4 regions of the [Pantoea] beijingensis genome follow, and region 3 is predicted to be linked to each of the others. Evidence: predicted binding sites of a transcription regulator. Region 3 holds the regulator's gene; each other region holds the start of a gene.

Region 1 (4,930 bases), 2.0 Mb from region 3:
AGATTGAAGATGGGGATAATTATTATAGGTCATTCGGCTCTTTTGTCACTCAATGCAGACAACGGATGCATCGCCTGTTCCCAATACACCCGTTGCCAGACTCAAGCAGCCGCTGGATCAGTATGATGTTTAATCCGATATTGCCGTACCAGTCGATTAATGATGAATGTACCGATTAACCCGCACAGCGCAGCCAGCGTCAGCCAAGCCCCAGGCATCGCTTTATCACCCGTCTCATGTATCAGGTAACTACACATCGCGGGGGTGAAACCGCCAAACAGTGCCGTTGCCAGGCTATAAGCCATAGAAAACCCAGACGCCCGAACTTCCGCCGGCATGATCTCAGCCAGGTAGACGACCATTGCGCCATTATAACTGGCGTACAAAAACGACAGCCAGAGCTCAGCCTCCAGCAAACGTATTAAATCAGGTGCGCCAACCAGCCAGTGCAGCGTAGGCCATGCCGTAAAAATCATGAGAATCGCAAAAAAAATCAGAAGCGGCCGGCGTCCCACACGATCGGATAGCGCCCCCATGACCGGTAGCCAAAACAGATTAGAGATACCCACGCACAGGGTCACCAGGAAGCTGGCTCTATCACTCAGCATCAAAACGGTCTTACCGTACGTCGGCGTAAAAGCGGTGATCATGTAGAACATCACTGTGGTCGTGACTACCATCAGCATGCCCGCCAGTACCAGTGCCCAGTTGCTTGCGACTGACCGCATGATTTCACGCATCGGTGGATGATGCTTACGCTGACTAAACGCTGCCGTTTCCTCGAGCATACGGCGGATCCAGAACAAAAACGGGACGATCATACAACCGATGATAAAGGGTATGCGCCACCCCCATTCAGTTACCTGATCTTTCTCCAGCATGTGATTCAGCAGAAGCCCCAGCAGTGCGGCAAAGATAACCGCAATTTGTTGACTGCCCGACTGCCAACTAACGTAGAAGCCTTTACGACCCTTTGGTGCCGCTTCGGCGAGGTAAACCGATACTCCCCCGAGCTCGACACCCGCGGAAAAACCCTGCAACAATCGACCAAGCAGGATCAAAATCGGTGCGGCCACACCTATAGTTCCGTAGCCAGGTACGCAAGCAATAGTCAGTGTTCCTATGGCCATCAATACCAGTGTCAGCAATAGCCCTTTACGCCGCCCACGATTGTCAATGTAAGCCCCGAGAATAATGGCCCCTAAAGGACGCATTAAAAAGCCAGCGCCAAAGGTCATTAGCGTTAGCATCAGTGATGCAAAGGGGTTGTCGCTCGGAAAAAAAGTGTTGGCAATGGCTGAAGCGTAATAGCCAAATACCATGAAATCATACATTTCCAGAAAATTGCCGCTGGTTGCGCTGAAGATAGTTTTTGCGCCACTCGGTGACGTCCTGGTAACTGAAGTGGTTATAGTCATTGCTTGCTTCCTTATGTTCTCCCCCTTGTTTTTAGCGCGAGAAGCAGTCACTTAATGTGACAACAATCACCATTTCAGTTTACAAATCTGCAAAATTAGTAACTAAAGACCAACAAATATGACATCAAAGGGGGGCGAATGCGGGGCACAACAATCGAAATGAGAGGGCGTAGCGGAGAGAGGAGTTCCCTTCCGCTACCGAACTATTTCTTGGTGGTTTCCATTCCCATCAGACCGATCTTGAGGTAACCCGCCTGTCTGAGGGAGTCCATTACGCCCATGAGCGTTTCGTAATCGACCGTTTTATCTGCCTGAAAAAAGATAGTCGTATCTTTCTTACCTTCGGTTTGCGTGGTAAGTACGCGTACCAGGTCATCAGCATTTACGGCTTCATTGCCGATATACAGCTGTTTATCCGCTTTAATAGAAAGATAAACGGGTTTTTCCGGCCGCGGTTGAGGGGCACTGGTCGAAGCAGGCAAATTAACACGGACATCGACGGTTGCCAGAGGTGCGGCAACCATAAAGATGATCAGTAGAACCAACATCACGTCGATAAATGGCGTGACGTTAATTTCATGCATCTCACCGTTGCCGTCGAGATCTTCGTTTAATCGCATGGCCATAATACTTAACCTACCCGCAGTTTCTGGGCGGCAGAAACACGGTGCGAATCTGCGCTGTTAGCTAAATCAAGGTCACGACTCTGCAGTAACAAAACCTGGGCCGCAACATCACCTAAAGAGGCTTTATAATTCGCGATCATACGGGCAAAAACGTTATAAATAACGACTGCCGGGATCGCTGCAACCAACCCAATTGCCGTGGCAAGCAGGGCTTCAGCAATACCCGGAGCAACAACGGCCAGATTCGTGGTTTGCGTCTTTGCGATACCAATAAAGCTATTCATGATGCCCCAAACGGTACCAAACAGCCCGACGAAGGGCGCGATAGCACCTATTGTTGCGAGAAAACCGTTGCCCCGCCCTGCGTAACGACTCAACGCCGCCACTCGACGCTCCAGACGAAACCCCGTACGCTCTTTAATGCCGTCGTTATCATCTGAACCGGCAGAAAGCTCAAGCTCGTTTTGCGCTTCATTCAGCAATTGCTTGCTTAAGCTTTGTGCGGAAAAACTGTTACAGGTTTCTGCCGCTTCGCGCAGCGAACGTACCGTTGCTAACGCCTGCTGTTCGCGCTTAAGGCGACGTTTTGCCGATAATAGCTCTGCGCTTTTACTGAAGAAGATGGCCCATGTCACAACGGATGCCAGCAACAGCCCAATCATTACCGCCTTTACTACGATATCGGCATGATCGTACATGCCCCAAACGGAAAGGTCCGTTTGCATCAAATTATCGGTCACCACTCTGCGTCTCCAACCTTTTTAACCACACACAGAAAACAGTCGCGGATCATACCAAATTAGCGCTGAATTGATAGTGGTTCTCATTACTATTTACAAAGTTACCTGACTATGCCAGGCAAAAACCTGTTTTCTACGCCTCGGAGAGCCTGGTATGTTTTGCTTTTGTGATATCGAATAGAAAATTATTAAAACATCGTTTTGATAATGTGATGCGATTCATCCAATTGACAAGAAGGCAATTTTTAACCAACACATTTTCTCTATATTGAAACAGCCCCGGTGGCATCTGACCTCATACCTCAAAGCCCAATGGCGCCAATACGGGATTCCTCATTACGCGCAGGAGAAAATAAAATGCGGTTGAAAAAACTAATACTCGCGGTCTCACTGGTTTCCACAGCAATGATGGCATCAACAGCCGCCAGCGCAAAAGTGCTAAAGGTGGCTGAAGTTCAGCCTGCGGGTTATCCCACCGTTGTCGCCTTACAGCATATGGGGGATAAGCTTAAACAGGCCACTGATGGCCGCCTGGAAATAAAAGTCTTTGCGGGCGGCGTACTCGGGGATGAAGACCAAACGCTCCAGCAGGTACAAATTGGCGCAATCGACATGATTCGCGTGTCTCTGGCTCCCGTCACGACCATCGCACCGGAAACCAGCGTACTCACTCTGCCGTATGTTTTCCGTGATGTAGACCATATGCATAAAGTTCTGGATGGCGATGTCGGCAAAGAAATCACCGACAAATTCGATAGTGATCCCAATACACGCATGGTTTTCCTCGGCTGGACGGATGCCGGGGTACGTAACATGATCACCAAAAAACCGGTGCAGAAACCGGAAGATTTTAAAGGAATGAAAATCCGTGTTCAGAACAGTCCGATATCCCTGGCAACGCTAAAAGCTATGGGCACGAATCCCGTGGGGATGGGCGTCAGTGAAGTCTTCAGCGCTATGCAAACCGGCGTTGTGGACGGTACGGAAAACAATCCACCCACTTTTGTCGCCCACAACTATATGCCAGTGACCAAATACTACACCCTGACTGGCCACTTTATTCAGCCGGAGATGATTCTCTTCTCCAAACTCTCATGGGACAAATTGTCGAAAGACGATCAGGCCCTGCTGAAAAAATTGAGTAAAGAAGCCCAAGATGAGGAACGCGTATTGTGGGCAAAATATAACGATGAGTCCGTTGCGAAAATGAAAGCGGGCGGCGTCACATTCCAGGATATCGACCGTGATTATTTTGTGAAAGCCACGCAGCCTGTACGCGATCAATACGGTAAGAATTATCAGGATTTGATGCAGAAGATTGCCGCAGTCAAATAATCCTCCTCCGCGCCAGAGCGATGTTCTGGCGCACTTTATCCGGGTAACTTTCTATGTCTGCTTATTCACGACTGATGGATATGCTCTATCTGCTGTGCATGGTGGTGGCCGCGATTGCCTTAATGATCATGGTGATTATTATCCCCATCGGTATTTTTGCTCGCTACGCACTGGATGATGCACTCTCCTGGCCAGAACCGGTGGCAATTGTCTGCGTCATTATTTTCACCTTTATCGGGGCTCCCGTAGGTTTCCGTGCGGGTACGCATATCTGCGTCTCCATGATCACCGATCGACTTTCACCAAAAGGCCAACGCCTGGCAAATATTGTGTGCGATCTGCTGATGATCGCAACCTGTATCGTGGTTTTTCTCGCCAGTTACGGATTGTGTCAGGCCATGTGGATCCAGCCACTGGCGGCAATGCCCGCTGTCACTTTCGGCGAAATGTATCTCCCCATTCCAATTGGCGCCGTGTTCACCCTGCTGTTTGTTATTGAACGATTGGTGTGTGGTGAGCAATCACAGCGTCCACTTGTCGTACTCGGTGGTACCCATTGATTCGGAGTTCATCATGGATGCATTGATTTTAGTTGGCAGTCTGTTGGTGTTACTGGCTTTTGGTTTCCCGGTGGCCTTCGCCGTAGGGTTAAGTGCTTTTATTGGTGCCTGGTGGATTGAACTGCCGCCAGAGGCGGTAGTGATTCAGATTACTAACGGCATCAATAAATTCTCGTTACTCACTATCCCTTTCTTTATTCTCGCTGGCGCGATTATGGCGGAGGGGGGTATCGCTCGGCGGCTGGTCAATT
Region 2 (4,930 bases), 470 kb from region 3:
TCTCCTGGCGTTTAGCGCGCCCGAATCGACTAAAAACCATTAGCCATCTCACATTTCATGCGCTGTTTCCTGCTAATTTGTAAAATCTCGTCTAACGTTTGTTGCATGGTCAATAACTTACAGACCATGTCAGGTCTGGACAAGGAGAACAGCCGATGATGAGACGAGCAGAAAACCGTCAATGGAAAAAGGCCCTGGTGTTGCCACTGATGTTAACGGGTATGCTGACGGGCTACGGGGCTTATGCGCAAACCGCTGATGCACCGCGCATGCTGGACGATACACCACAGCCACCCGATATCCGTCTGGGACCGCTTTACCATGCCGTACAATCGGCTGCGTTTTTCCCCGATCAGAAAACCTTTGCTGATGCGGTTCCGAAGTATGATCCCTCTTCTATTCTCGCCGACTGGCAAATGCAAAAAAACCAGAGAAATTTTGATTTGCGCCATTTCGTCAGCGCCAATTTTATTCTGCCAGCCGCAGGTGAAAAGTATGTCCCCCCTGCGGGACAAAGCCTGCGTGAGCATATTAATAGCCTGTGGCCCGTGTTGACTCGTACAACCGATAAGGTCGGACAGTATGATTCCCTGCTGCCATTGGCAAAACCCTATGTGGTGCCCGGTGGGCGTTTCCGCGAGGTCTATTACTGGGACAGTTACTTCACCATGCTGGGACTGGCGGAGAGCGGCCACTGGGACCGCGTGCAGGATATGGTGGATAATTTCGCACAAGAGTTGGACAAATACGGTCATATTCCTAACGGCAACCGCAGCTATTACCTGAGTCGTTCACAACCGCCGTTCTTTAGCCTGATGGTTGATTTGCTGGCAACGCACGGGGGTGAGGCGGTTTATAGCAAGTACCTGCCACAGCTGCAAAAAGAGTATGACTACTGGATGGCGGGTGCGGAGAAGGTATCGCCCGGTGAGGCCGACAGGCGGGTGGTGAAGTTAAAAGACGGCACCGTGCTTAACCGCTATTGGGATGCACGCGATGTGCCACGCACCGAGTCCTGGATGGATGATATCGCCACAGCCGAAAAAGCGCCCGATCGTAATAAGGCTGAGCTGTACCGCGATTTGCGCGCCGGGGCCGCATCCGGCTGGGATTTCAGTTCGCGCTGGTTTGATAAGTCCGGCGATCTTTCTACTATTCACACCACACAAATCGTTCCTGTCGATCTCAATGCGCTGCTGTTTCATCTTGAAAAAACGCTGGCTCACGCCAGTAAGGCCGCGAAGCAAAACGATGCCAGTACGCGCTTTGACAAGTTAGCGAAGTTACGTCAGCAGGCAATTAATAAAACACTGTGGGATGAGCAGGATGGCTGGTATGCAGATTATAACTGGAAGCAGGAACGCATACGTAAACAGCTGACCGCCGCAACCCTTTTCCCGCTTTACCTGCAGGCGGCAACGCCGGATAAAGCTAACCGCACCGCCGAAGCGGTAGAGAAACAGTTGGTTAAAGAGGGAGGGCTGGTGACCACCAATGTTAAGACCGGGCAACAGTGGGATGCGCCGAATGGCTGGGCACCGCTGCAGTGGGTCGCGGTTGAAGGCCTGAATCATTATGATCATCAGACGCTGGCACAAGATATTGGCATGCGTTTCCTTAACAATGTGCAGTCCACTTATGACAAGCAGCACAAGCTGGTTGAAAAGTATGTCGTTGAAGGCAAAGGAGCCGGCGGAGGCGGTGAGTATCCCTTGCAGGACGGATTCGGCTGGACCAACGGCGTGACGCTGAAATTGATCGATATGTACTGTCCAAAAGGTGTGACCTGCAATAACGTCAACGATATCAATCAGACAAAAGCCCAATAAGCGAGCTTTCCACGCCTTTGCCTTGTCGTTTTTCATCCCTTTGAATCAGGCCGCAGAAGTTTGCGGCCCGTGATTGTTCGACCCTGCATCCCTGGCCTGATGACTCCTTTTTTCTTCTAATCCCATGATTTTATTACGTGAACAGATAAATTAACTTTATCCTTGAAACCACAAAAGAGAAAGATAATAATTCTCATTCTTGTTTTAACAATGATTGCTATTCGTTTTAAATCATTTCAAATAATGATTATCACGAAGAGCTTCGCCTTTCATTTTGATAGAATTAAGGGATAAAAGAATGAGAATGGCCTCTTCCGTCAAGCGTTCCACTCTATTGTGTTCACTTGCCCTACTCGCGCCAGCGCTTTCTTTTGCTGCAGAGACACTCGTTGTAACAGCGCAACCTGCCGAAACGGCGCTGTCTCCCACTTCAGGCTACACCGCAAAATCCACTACCGGCGCCACCAAAACCGACCGGCCCCTAATCACCACTGCACAGTCCGTTTCAGTGGTAACACGCCAGCAGATAGACGATTTGGGCGCCACTAACGTTAATCAGGCGCTTAACTATACCGCCGGCGCTTTTACTAACTTCGCCGGGGCTGCATCACGTTATGATACGGTGTCGCTGCGGGGCTTTCATGGTGGCGACGTCGATAATATCTTCCTTGATGGCCTGCGCGTGATGAGTGATGGCGGGAGCTTTAACGTATTACAGGTCGATCCCTGGTTCCTTGAACGGATCGACGTGATTAAAGGCCCCTCTTCTGCGTTATATGGACAAACGGTGCCGGGCGGTTTGGTGAATATGACCACTCAGCGGCCGCAATTTGCCGAGGAAGGACATTTCCGCCTCTCTGCCGGCAATAATGCCACCACCAGCAGCGCATTTGACTATACCAATGCGATTAACGATCAATGGGCTTTTCGTTTGACCGGCATCACACGGCACAGTGATACCCAGTATGATCATACGCGGGAAGAGAAGTACGCCCTCTCTCCGTCGGTGTTGTGGCAACCGGATGACAATACATCGCTGGTGTTAAAAGCCTATCTGCAAAAAGATCCGTCCGGGGGTTATCACGGTTCGGTGCCGGGTGAAGGGTCGCTGTATCGCCACAACGGCTATAAACTGAGTCATGGTTTTTATGAAGGCGATACCTCGCTCGATCAATTCAAACGCCATGAGCAGATCTACAGCTATAACTTTTCCCATCGCTTTGACGATACCTGGTCATTCCGCTCCAATGCCAGCTATAGCCACTCTAACGTCGATCTTGATCAGGTCTATCAATATGGCTGGGTGTCGGGCACGGATCTCCTGAACCGCGCCTATTCCGGAGAACGTTCATCACTGGCTGCCTACGCTATTGATAACCAGTTAGAGGCCGATTTTGCTACTGGCCATTTGGATCACACCGTGGTGCTGGGCGCGGAATACCATCGCTATAAAAATGACCTCTTCGAGGCCAGCGGCACGCCTGGTCAGCTCAATGCGGTGACGGGGCAACCGGTAGGCCCAATGTCGCCTGTCACCTGGACGCCATCAAACCGCCGCTATTATCAGACCGGCGTCTATCTGCAGGACGAGATAAAACTGAATAAGTGGCATCTTGATGTTTCCGGGCGCTACGATCGTATCGTCGCCGATAATAGCAACGCCGCACGCAGGCAGGACGATCATGTCAGTGGACGGGCAGCGTTGCTCTATGCGTTTGATAACGGATTTTCACCGTATGTAAGCTGGAGTCAGGCCATCACGCCCTCCTCGCTGCCGGATAAAGATGGTAACCTGCTGAAACCGACCACCGCCGAACAATATGAGGCCGGCGTGAAATATCAGCCGCCCGGAACCGATGACCTTTATAGTATTGCAGCCTACGATCTGACGCAGAAAGATGTCGGTAACCGCGTGGTGCTCGGCTCCTATTATGAACCCGCAGGAAAAGTCCACTCTCAGGGGATTGAACTGGAAGCGCATAATCAGCTGACGCCGCGTCTGAGTACCGTGGCCTCCTGGACTCTGAATCGTGTGCGCTTTAAAGACGCGATTGACGGTAACAATGGCAATACGCCTTATGTTACACCCGACCAGATGGTTGCTGCATGGGGGCACTACAAATTCGATTACGGCATCAGCGTCGGCGCTGGCGTACGCTATATTGGCAAGCAGTGGGCAGATAATGAGAATACCCGCCGGGTACCCTCGGTAACGCTGTTCGATGCTTCAGTTCGCGCCGATCTTGGTATATGGAATTCATCGCTGAAAGGCGCTTATGTGCAGGTGAATGCTAATAATCTGACTGACCGTGATTATGTCGCGGCCTGTTACGGTACCGGCTATTGCTATTGGGGCGCTGAACGTTCTGTCGTTGCCAGCATCGGCTATGATTTTTAGCCTGTCGGGCTAAGATATACCGTAAAAAGGGGAGCGCCAGGGCTCCCCGTTTTTTTGTCTGGCTACCGCTTAACTTTTAACTTTACGGTAGATCCACAGCACCACGATAGCGCCAATAACCGCTACAACGAAGCTGCCGAAATTAAATCCATCGACTTTACCAAAGCCGAAGAATGTGCTGATCCAGCCACCAACAACCGCACCAATAATACCCAGGACGATGGTGATAATGAAACCGCCGCCATCTTTACCCGGCATAATCCATTTTGCGATGATACCTGCGATTAAACCAAAAATAATCCAGGACAGGATACCCATATAGCTTGCTCCTTATTTTTTGCTAATTAACACACCAACGATAAAGCCCAGCGCGGCACCAACGCCGACACCAGCCCAGGGATTCTCTTTGAGATACGCGCAAGAGTGACTTGCCGCGCTTTTAACACCCTCACAAACATCATCGCTCAGTTCTCGCGAACGATCCTGTGCATAGTCCAGGTTTTTACGGGCTTCACGTTTTGAAAACATACTGCGCTCTCCTTAAAATTATATCCCCTTTACAATCCAGATTGCCAAACGATAATGAGCTGCAATACCCCGGGAGTGTTGCTCACACTGCAACCGGGTGCACCCTATATCGCCAGCAACCCGCCGACTGAAGTATGACGACGAGTCAGAGACCTCATCTGGCACTTAATTATAG
Region 3 (4,930 bases):
GTCGACTGACGTAAACGTCAGCAAACGGTCAGTAGCCAGACCAGCGTCGCAGGAAATGCGTCTGTGGTAACCGGCTCATTTAGTCTCAACTCCGCTTCAATATTACGATTCTATGGCAAAAGAGAATACGGACCGCACGACGCTCGATCTATTTGCAGACGAGCGCCGACCGGGACGACCTAAAACGAATCCGCTTACGCGTGATGAACAGTTACGTATCAACAAACGTAACCAGCTAAAGCGTGACAAAGTGCGCGGGCTACGCCGTGTCGAACTAAAAATGAATAGCGATGCCGTTGATGCATTAAATGAGATGGCTGAGCAGCGTAATATGAGTCGCAGTGAATTGATTGAAGAGATGATTCTCGCGCAGCTGAGTGGCCAAACAACGGGAGTCTGACCAGACAATCCAGCACATAAACCATCCGTCTGAGCGCACAAAGCGACAAAACCAACGGCATTTCAAGTTCCGCGCTTCAGCCCAGTCTGCTATCATTGCCGATAACTGTGTAGCAATAGCATTCATCATATCATTAAGTTTCAAGAGGTTATTAAACTCATGGCAATCGTAGGCATATTCTTTGGCAGCGATACTGGCAATACGGAAAACATTGCAAAGATGATTCAGAAGCAGCTCGGTAAAGAGGTTGCTGAAGTTCATGATATTGCCAAGAGTACCAAAGAAGATCTTGAAGCCTTTGATATCCTACTGCTGGGTATTCCGACCTGGTATTACGGTGAAGCACAGTGCGACTGGGACGACTTTTTCCCCACGCTGGAAGAGATCGACTTTAACGGCAAACTGGTTGGTCTGTTTGGCTGTGGCGATCAGGAAGATTATGCCGAGTATTTCTGCGACGCGATGGGCACTATCCGCGATATTATTGAACCCAATGGCGCCGTTATCGTCGGTCACTGGCCAACGGCGGGTTACCATTTTGAAGCGTCTAAAGGCCTGGCTGATGATACGCATTTCCTCGGATTGGCCATTGACGAAGATCGCCAACCGGAACTCACCAACGAGCGTGTTGACAGTTGGGTGAAGCAAATTTTTGATGAACTCCACCTGCAGGAAATCATCGAAGCGTAACCTTCCCGGCGCAATGTGGGCGCTATCTCACATTGAATAACTGGTTTTTCCTATAGAAATAATAGCTACATTTTTGTAACTTTCGGCGGCAAATCTGTAGAATGCCCCACATTGGTCGTAGTGCTTTTCTTGTAAACAGAGGATGTTTGCAGGATAGCAACACAGCCTGCCCAGCAGGATTACTGGCGCAGACAGCCTGGACCCGGGCGTGATGATGTCATTGCAAAAACGAGTGATAAGCCCTGTCAGGACAATGTTCGCCTTTCTCTTTGATCGCGGCGGTCGCCGCCTGGAGAGTAATCGCTGCTGCACCAGTAGATTCTGGTTCAACATGGCAGGCAAAATCGCCCTTATGGGTGGGGCTCCAGCATGAACTCCCCGGACGCAGCATATATCCACTGGCAGTTTCACGCTTTCCCCACGGTTTCCATTTAGACGCATCAGTTCTATAATGAGACGCAATCTATACTGCGTCGACTGATGTTCAGGGCTTTTCAGCCACATTGTGACTAGCAAAGTAACAGGACAATATCCGCATGACTGACAACAATACCGCATTAAAAAAGGCCGGCCTGAAAGTCACGCTTCCCAGACTCAAGATTCTGGAAGTGCTTCAGGAACCTGAGGGCCATCACGTCAGTGCGGAGGACTTATACAAACGCCTGATTGATATGGGCGAAGAAATTGGTCTGGCCACTGTATACCGCGTGCTCAACCAATTTGATGACGCAGGGATCGTTACCCGCCATAACTTCGAAGGCGGAAAATCCGTTTTTGAATTAACTCAACAACACCATCACGATCATCTGATTTGCCTGGATTGCGGTAAAGTGATTGAGTTTAGTGATGAGTCGATTGAAACGCGCCAGCGCGAAATCGCAACGCGGCACGGCATCAAGCTAACCAACCACAGCCTGTATTTATACGGACACTGTGCATTGGGCGATTGTCGCGAAGATGAAACGTTGCACGATAAAAAGCACAACATGACGTGATGCAAAAAACCGATGACTGTTCATCGGTTTTTTTATGCCTGCTGAGTGAATTACGGACATTTCAACGTCTTTTCTGCTCGCAGACGCAATGTCGGCCTGCAACCATCGCCAAATGGCGACGCTATTCTGCAACGCGTTTTAGTCATTGGCATTATTTACCCCAAAAAAAAGGAGCGAACCTTGTCGCTCCTTCATACGCCGGGCTACGCGGTTTAACCCTCGATTTTTGCCCAGGTATCACGCAGTCCAACGGTACGGTTGAACACCAGTGCATTCGCTGAAGAGTATCGGCTATCTATGCAGAAATACCCTTCACGCTCAAACTGGTAAGGTGCGCTTGCCTCTGCCTTCTGTAACCCGGATTCAACGAACCCCTGCTGAATAACCAGTGATTGCGGGTTAATCGTCGATAGAAAGTCATCAGCCGCTGCCGGATTCGGGACACTAAACAGGCGATCATACAGACGGAACTCAGCCGGTAACGCATGCACCGCGGAGACCCAGTGAATAACACCTTTGACCTTGCGTCCATCCGCAGGATCTTTACTCAGCGTATCCACATCACAGGTGCAGTACAGACATGTGATATTACCCTCTTCGTCCTTCGCGACGCGCTCAGCTTTAATCACATAGGCATTACGCAGGCGAACTTCTTTACCTAGCACCAGACGCTTATACTGCTTATTCGCCTCTTCACGAAAATCAGCACGATCGATATAGATCTCACGACTGAAAGGGACCACACGGGTGCCCATTTCCGGCTTGTTGGGGTGGTTTGGCATGGTCAGTAGTTCTTCATGACCCGCAGGCAAATTCTCCAGTACCAGTTTAACCGGATCCAGCACCGCCATCGCACGTGGCGCGTTCTCATTCAGGTCATCGCGGATACAGGATTCCAGCGAAGCCATTTCGACGATGTTATCCTGCTTAGTGATACCAATGCGACGGCAGAACTCACGAATCGAAGACGCGGTATAACCGCGGCGGCGCAGACCGGAAACGGTCAGCATGCGAGGATCGTCCCACCCTTCGACCACTTTCTCCGTAACCAGCAGGTTAAGCTTACGCTTCGACATGATGGCATATTCAAGATTGAGCCGGGAAAACTCGTACTGACGCGGATGTGCAGGAATAGTAATGTTGTCCAGCACCCAATCGTACAGACGGCGGTTATCCTGGAATTCCAGCGTACACAGTGAATGCGTAATGCCTTCCAACGCATCAGAGATACAGTGGGTAAAATCATACATCGGATAGATGCACCATTTATTCCCGGTCTGATGATGCTCAGCAAACTTAATGCGATACAACACGGGATCGCGCATCACAATAAAGTTAGAGGCCATATCAATTTTTGCGCGCAGACATGCGGCACCTTCCGCAAACTCGCCGTTACGCATTTTTTCAAACAGTGCCAGGTTCTCTTCCGGTGAACGATCGCGGTGAGGACTATTTTTACCCGGCGATGTTAGCGTTCCACGGTATTCACGGATTTGTTCGGGCGTCAATTCATCAACGTAGGCAAGTCCTTTGTTGATCAGTTCGAGCGCGTAATGATGCAGTTGGTCAAAGTAATCAGAGGAATAACGGATGTTGCCACTCCACTGGAAACCTAGCCACTGCACGTCATTTTTGATGGACTCAACAAACTCAATGTCTTCTTTGACCGGGTTTGTATCGTCAAAACGCAGGTTGCACTGGCCTTGATAATCTTGTGCGATACCAAAGTTCAGGCAGATCGATTTTGCGTGACCGATGTGCAGATAGCCGTTTGGCTCCGGCGGAAAACGGGTATGCACGCTGGCGTGCTTACCGTTCGCCAAATCTTCGTCAATAATCTGACGAATAAAGTTAGTTGGGCGGGCCTCTGCCTCACTCATCTCAATTCCCTCAACACTAAATGTCTGATGATTTGAACCACGAAGTAACGGAGTATGATCCACAAAGCGAGGAAGGGAAACAACCGTTTGTTACCGGAATCACATAAAAAAGGGCAGGAATAGTCTCCTGCCCCGATCGCATTCCGGCCGATATGTGCTTGTAAGCCCCCTGTAACCTCAATTATCCAGAACGTGCCCTGGATAATATTTGCTACATGGTTCGTACAAAATACCCACCTGATTAGCCTTTAATTTCGTACAATTTGGTCTCTCCTGCCACGACAGTGCCGCTAGCCAGTATGTTCAAGCCGCTGAAATCATCAATATTGCTGACAACAACCGGGCTGATCATCGACCGAGCGTTAGCGCTCAGAAATGCCAGATCCATGTCCAGCACTGGCTGACCTGCAGTCACGCTGGCACCTTCTTCAATCAGGCGAGTGAAGCCTTTGCCGCTTAACGCGACCGTATCCAGCCCCATATGCACCACAATTTCCACACCGTTATCCGTTTCCAGACAAAAAGCATGGTTAGTGTTGAATATTTTTACTACGGTGCCGGCAATCGGCGCGACGACGGTACTGCTGGTGGGGCTAATCGCCAGGCCATCACCTACAGCCTTACTGGCAAAAGCTTCATCAGGGACTGCTTCAATAGCAACAATTTCACCACTAACCGGAGCAACCAGCGTTGCGATAATGCCTTTCGACACATTAGTAACGGCCTGCGGTTGAGCATTGACGGAAGGTTCAGCGCTTGCCGTTTTTGCCGTTGCCGCCACAGGGCCTTTCGCCAGTACGGCTTTCATTGCGCTAGCAATAGTTTCAGCGCGTGTACCCACAATAATCTGTACGCTTTGTTTATTCAGGCGAATCACACCGGAAGCGCCCAACCGTTTAGTGATATTTTCATTCACTTCCGCAGAATCTTTTACGTTCAGGCGTAGACGCGTAATACAGGCATCG
Region 4 (4,930 bases), 350 kb from region 3:
ACGCGGTTCTACGCCAATCCGCTGCGCCAGGGTAATCAGCGATTCGCGCGCGCTGGCCAGCGGTTTACCACCGCTCTGATTAAAGCTAACGCTGAGGCTGGGCGCAATACGCGCAAGTTTATCCGGCGAGGGGCCATAGCCCTGCGAATAAAGAATGAGCGAAGGCCGCAGCTGCACTAACAGTTCAAGGTTCGGCTCGGTACGTAGCCCAACGTCTACCACTGTGCTGGGTAACATGGGTTGCTCCACCCACAGCCGATAATGATGAGTTTCTGCGACTCCCATCGGGGCAACGCCGAGCGTCATCAGCAGTTCAACTGGCAGCCAGTCAAGTGCAATGATACGCTGCAAATCATGCCCTTGCGCGCCAGCCCGCAGAGCGAACAACCAGGGTGAGAGTGCGATGGCACTGACGAGACGTCGACGAACAAAATCAGGCATCAACCTATTTCCTTTTCAGTAAACAAAACTGACCGGCGCCCCACCCTGCGGATGCGGCAGGATACCCATGGCGATGCCATAAATTTTTTCCAGTACGTCGCTGCGCATAATGTCAGCAGGGCTCCCCTGTGCAATCACCTCACCGCCACGCAGTGCGACCAAACGATCGCAATAGCGCGCCGCCATATTAATATCGTGTAATACAGCAATCACAGTGAGCCCGCGCTGATGGCTGAGGCGCTGAATCAGCGCTAACACCTCTACCTGATGCGCAATATCCAGTGCGGAAGTCGGCTCATCTAACAACAAACAGCGGCTATTTTGTGCCACCAGCATCGCCAACCAGGCCCGCTGACGCTCGCCACCCGAGAGGCTATCTACCAGTCGGGATGCAAAGGGTTCCAGACCAACCAGGCGGATAGCTTCATTCACTCGTTCACGATCCTCAAGACCAAAGCGGCCCAGCGCGCCGTGCCACGGATAACGCCCTATCGCCACCAGTTCACGCACGGTCATTCCTTCCGCGGCCGGCAATTGCTGAGGTAAAAAAGCCACCTGTCGAGCAAAGGTTTTACTGTTCCAGTCAGAAACCGGGCAATCATTCAGCAGCACTTTGCCGTGGGTTGCCGCATGGTGACGACCAAGCATCTTCAGAAGGGTCGATTTCCCCGAGCCATTATGACCAATCAGGCCGGTCACGTTTCCTGCGGGAAAGCTAAGCGAAAGCGGGTGCAAAAGCGTGCGGCCGGGAACGGTAAAACTTACGTTATCCAGCGTGAAGGTTGTGTCCTGTGCGTGCATAGCTATCTTAACATTGGCGGACGCAGCGAGCCGCGTCAGTTGAACATCAGAAACGGAAGGTCGCCGTTGCCACAATCTGGCGTTCGGCCCCCCAGAAACACCCCTGTTGTGCAAAACAACTGGAGACATAATGGCGATCGAACAAATTATTCACATTTAGCGCAACGGAAGACCCATCCAGCCCTAAGCTCCCCAGATCATATTTCACCACCGCATCGGCTAAGGTGGCGCTTTCTGATTTAAAGCTATTTTCTGGATCGCCATAGCTGGCCCCTATATAGCGAGCGCCGGTTCCCAACGTCAGCCCGGAGAATACCCCTTCATGGAAAGTGTAATCTCCCCACAGTGAAGCCATATTGCGCGGGATCTGTACCGGCTGCTTATCCTGCAGCAGGGTGTCCTGGGTATATTTTGCGTCGGTATAGGTATAAGAGGCGGTCATATTAATGTTTGCGTTCAGGGCCGCTTTCGCTTCCAGCTCTACGCCACGCGAACGCACTTCACCGCTGGCAATATTAAAAAAGGCGTGTTCAGGGTCGGCTGTCAGGTTATTGGTTTTCGTCAGTTGATAGAGTGCACCGGTCAGGACAATGGCCCGGTCTTGCGGCACATATTTAACCCCTGCCTCATACTGACGTCCTTTTGACGGAGCAAATGTCTGACCATCAAAACTGGCACCTGAATTGGGCTCGAATGATTCGCTATAACTGAGATAAGGAGAAATACCGTTTTCAAATACGTAATTCAGACCGGCCCGGGCCGTAAACTGCCCATCTTTACGTTCGGTAGTCGTACTGCTGCTGCGGGTTAACGTCGATTGTTTCAGCCAGTCATAGCGCCCACCAAGCGTCATTACCCAGCGGTGCCACTCCCCCTGTTCCTGAGCATACAGACCCACTTGTTGCTGGCGGTTTAATTGATATCCGGGGGCGGAAGGAAAATCAAAATCATCAAATTGTGGATCATAAAGATCTAATGCCGGAGCTGAGCCGAACAGAGCACTGACATCATTGCGCGTACGCTGGTAGTCAACGCCTGCTAACAGCGTATGGCTGGCCTCGCCCGTCTCAAATTTAGATTCAAGCTGGTTATCCAGCGCAAACGCATTCAGCTTTTCACGAGAAACGATGGTACTGCGACTCAGATAGTGATTCAGCTCGCCCGGCGCAACACCAGAACAGCTAAGACTTGCCGCCGTACAAATATCTGTACCGTAAACATTATTTTGATCGGTACGCAACTGCATATAACGCAGATTCTGGCGCACAATGAAGGTATTATTGAGTGCATGCTCAGCGCTATAACCCAGCATACGTTGCTGGCGGGCATACATATTATTGGTCGCCCCTTCGTTAAACGTCGGCGATAAGCGTGAACCCGTCGGCAGCGGATCGACGGTCCCACTCCGCGGCAGCCAGCCGTAATAGCCTAACGATGGCTCATTCTGAATATTGGCAAGCAACGTCAGGCTGGTTTTATCATTCGGACGCCAGTTGAAGGAGGGGGCAATAGCAAAACGCTTTTCATCCGCAAAATTTTGCTGTTCATCCGCATCACGCGCCAGCCCGGTTAAGCGGTAAGAGTACCTGCCCTCATCATCAAGAGCGCCCCCGAAATCAAAGCCTGTCTGGAACAGATTATCGCTGCCCATTTTGAACTGCACTTCGCGCAGCGTTTCCTGTACAGGGCGCTTACTGACCATCGCAATGATGCCGCCTGGGCTACTTTTTCCATACAAGACCGATGTGGGACCGCGCATTAACTCAACGCGCTCCAGCATATAAGGATCGATGACCGCCTCATTGAAAAAGTCGCCCTGCAATTTCAAACCATCCAGGTAGTTATTCTGGTTAACCGAGCCAAAGCCACGGATCAGGACAGCATCATAGGTGTTTGAAGCGCCTCGTGAAGCCACCGTCACACCGGGCGTATAACCCAGCGACGCTTTCACCGAGGTCGGCTGATGAATATCCAGTTCTTCTCGCGTCACAATCGAAACGGATTGCGGATTTTTCTCTATCGGGGTCTCCGTTTTCGTTCCTGTCGCGCTCTTTTTCGCTGCGATAGTCGGGGAAGGCCCCCACGCACTTTCATGAGTTGTCCCCCCCGCGGCATCAACGACCAACGTATTATTACCTGCGGCTGTAAAAACCATAATACCGGGCAATAACGCAGCCAGTACGGCCAACCTACTGCATGAAGAACCCGGAATTAACTTAGTAATGAATAAAATAAATGTGGCATTACTCATGGGGGTATTTCTCTGGATTCAAAGAGATCAAATGAAAATCGAAATAAGAATGCAAATGATAACTATTAACAATAGTGCATTATCATAGGCGAAATAAACGAATATTCGCAAGTAAAAATGCAGGAGAGGATCAAGCCAGAAAAGGGGGTTACTTAAACTGTAGAGCGGTTTTCCGTGATAGCGGAACAGATAAAGCCACCTGTTCCACTATCACGGTTGATACTTCAGGGCCAGACGTTAACCCGTCGTTATTTGTTGCCGAACATATCTTTTATCCAGCCCGCAACGCCATCGCCATCTTTCTGTTCCTGCGGCGACTGTTGTTGTTGTTGCTGCTGCTGCTGCTGCTGCTGGAACTGCTGCTGTTGCTGTTGGCACAGCGCGTTAGCATCCGTGGTCCAGACCGGCAACGTACGCCAACTGCTGCTGCCCGTCCCGCAAACAAAATTACCGGCCGAGTCTACGCTCATTGGTGCGATATCTTCCGGAGGCGTTAAGGTCAGCGGCATAGGGGCCTGGTTATTCAGATAGCGGCGATAAATCTGCATCGCACCTGAAGCCCCATAAAGTTTGGTCGGCTGGTTGTTATCACGACCAATCCAGGTAATCGCGACTTCTTTGCCATCGATACCGGCAAACCAGCTGTCCACCAGATTGTTGGTGGTACCGGTTTTCGCGGCAAGGTGCGCATTCGGGAACAATGCCCCCAGCGCACGCGCCGTGCCACGCTCTGCGACCTGTTGCATACCATAAAGCGTCAGATAGGCAGCCTGCGCCGGTTCGGCTCGTTCTGCCTGCGGGAAGCTTTGGTAAAGCACGGTACCATCTTCCGCGATCACCGAACGTAATGCAGAAAGCGGCGCACGATTCCCCCCGCTGGCAATAGTCTGGAATGCCTGAGCCACTTCAACTGGCGTGAGATTAAGCGCACCCAGCAGCATGGCCGGAACAGAATTTAGCTGCTCTTTTGGCACACCAAGCTTCGTCCAGGTATCCACCACCTGCGGTAAACCCAACGTCATCCCCAGATTGACCGTGGGTACGTTCATTGAACGCGTCAGCGCATCCACCAACATGACCTGACCGCTAAACTGACGATCGTCATTTTGCGGCTTCCAGATTTGTCCGTTTGGTTGCTTCAATGCAATTGGGTTATCAGCAATCCAGGTATTCAGTCGGTATTTATCCGGCTGACCCAGCGCGGTAAGGTAGGTCGCAGGTTTCGCCAGTGAACCAATCGAACGGCGCGCCTGTAAAGCACGGTTATAACCGGCAAACTGCGGATCGGCACCACCGACCATCGCACGGACTTCGCCGCTGAAACGATCCACAATCACCATCGCGGTTTCAAGATCCTTCAAACCGCGCTGTTTGCGCAGAGCCGGGATCCCCTCTTCCACCGATTTTTCCGCCGCGTCCTGCGATACCGAATCCAGC

Evidence for each region. The regulator Fur, encoded in region 3, represses iron uptake genes when iron is present. The targets are predictions, from matches to a motif close to ATAATAATGAGAACNACTATCAA.
Region 1: exbB (tol-pal system-associated acyl-CoA thioesterase) is a predicted target of Fur. The motif match lies at 2,855-2,877, and genes of this name have one in related genera.
Region 2: J1C60_RS10470 (TonB-dependent siderophore receptor) is a predicted target of Fur. The motif match lies at 2,010-2,032, and genes of this name have one in related genera.
Region 4: fhuA (ferrichrome porin FhuA) is a predicted target of Fur. The motif match lies at 3,543-3,565, and genes of this name have one in related genera.

What each region holds. Positions count from the first base shown of each region.
Region 1 is NZ_CP071409.1:665,230-670,159, reverse strand. Features, by position in the region: gene tcuC (MFS transporter) at 102-1,418, opposite strand; gene exbD (TonB system transport protein ExbD) at 1,622-2,044, opposite strand; gene exbB (tol-pal system-associated acyl-CoA thioesterase) at 2,050-2,784, opposite strand; gene J1C60_RS03045 (TRAP transporter substrate-binding protein) at 3,142-4,119, shown strand; gene J1C60_RS03040 (TRAP transporter small permease) at 4,173-4,679, shown strand; gene J1C60_RS03035 (TRAP transporter large permease) at 4,693-4,930, shown strand, end outside.
Region 2 is NZ_CP071409.1:2,318,534-2,323,463, forward strand. Features, by position in the region: gene treA (alpha,alpha-trehalase TreA) at 156-1,829, shown strand; gene J1C60_RS10470 (TonB-dependent siderophore receptor) at 2,128-4,227, shown strand; gene J1C60_RS10475 (GlsB/YeaQ/YmgE family stress response membrane protein) at 4,297-4,545, opposite strand; gene J1C60_RS10480 (ElaB/YgaM/YqjD family protein) at 4,558-4,755, opposite strand.
Region 3 is NZ_CP071409.1:2,784,418-2,789,347, forward strand. Features, by position in the region: gene ybfE (LexA regulated protein) at 113-400, shown strand; gene fldA (flavodoxin FldA) at 560-1,090, shown strand; gene fur (ferric iron uptake transcriptional regulator) at 1,627-2,085, shown strand; gene glnS (glutamine--tRNA ligase) at 2,298-3,965, opposite strand; gene nagE (N-acetylglucosamine-specific PTS transporter subunit IIBC) at 4,207-4,930, opposite strand, start outside.
Region 4 is NZ_CP071409.1:3,132,524-3,137,453, forward strand. Features, by position in the region: gene fhuD (Fe(3+)-hydroxamate ABC transporter substrate-binding protein FhuD) at 1-441, opposite strand, end outside; gene fhuC (Fe3+-hydroxamate ABC transporter ATP-binding protein FhuC) at 457-1,242, opposite strand; gene fhuA (ferrichrome porin FhuA) at 1,289-3,493, opposite strand; gene mrcB (bifunctional glycosyl transferase/transpeptidase) at 3,742-4,930, opposite strand, start outside.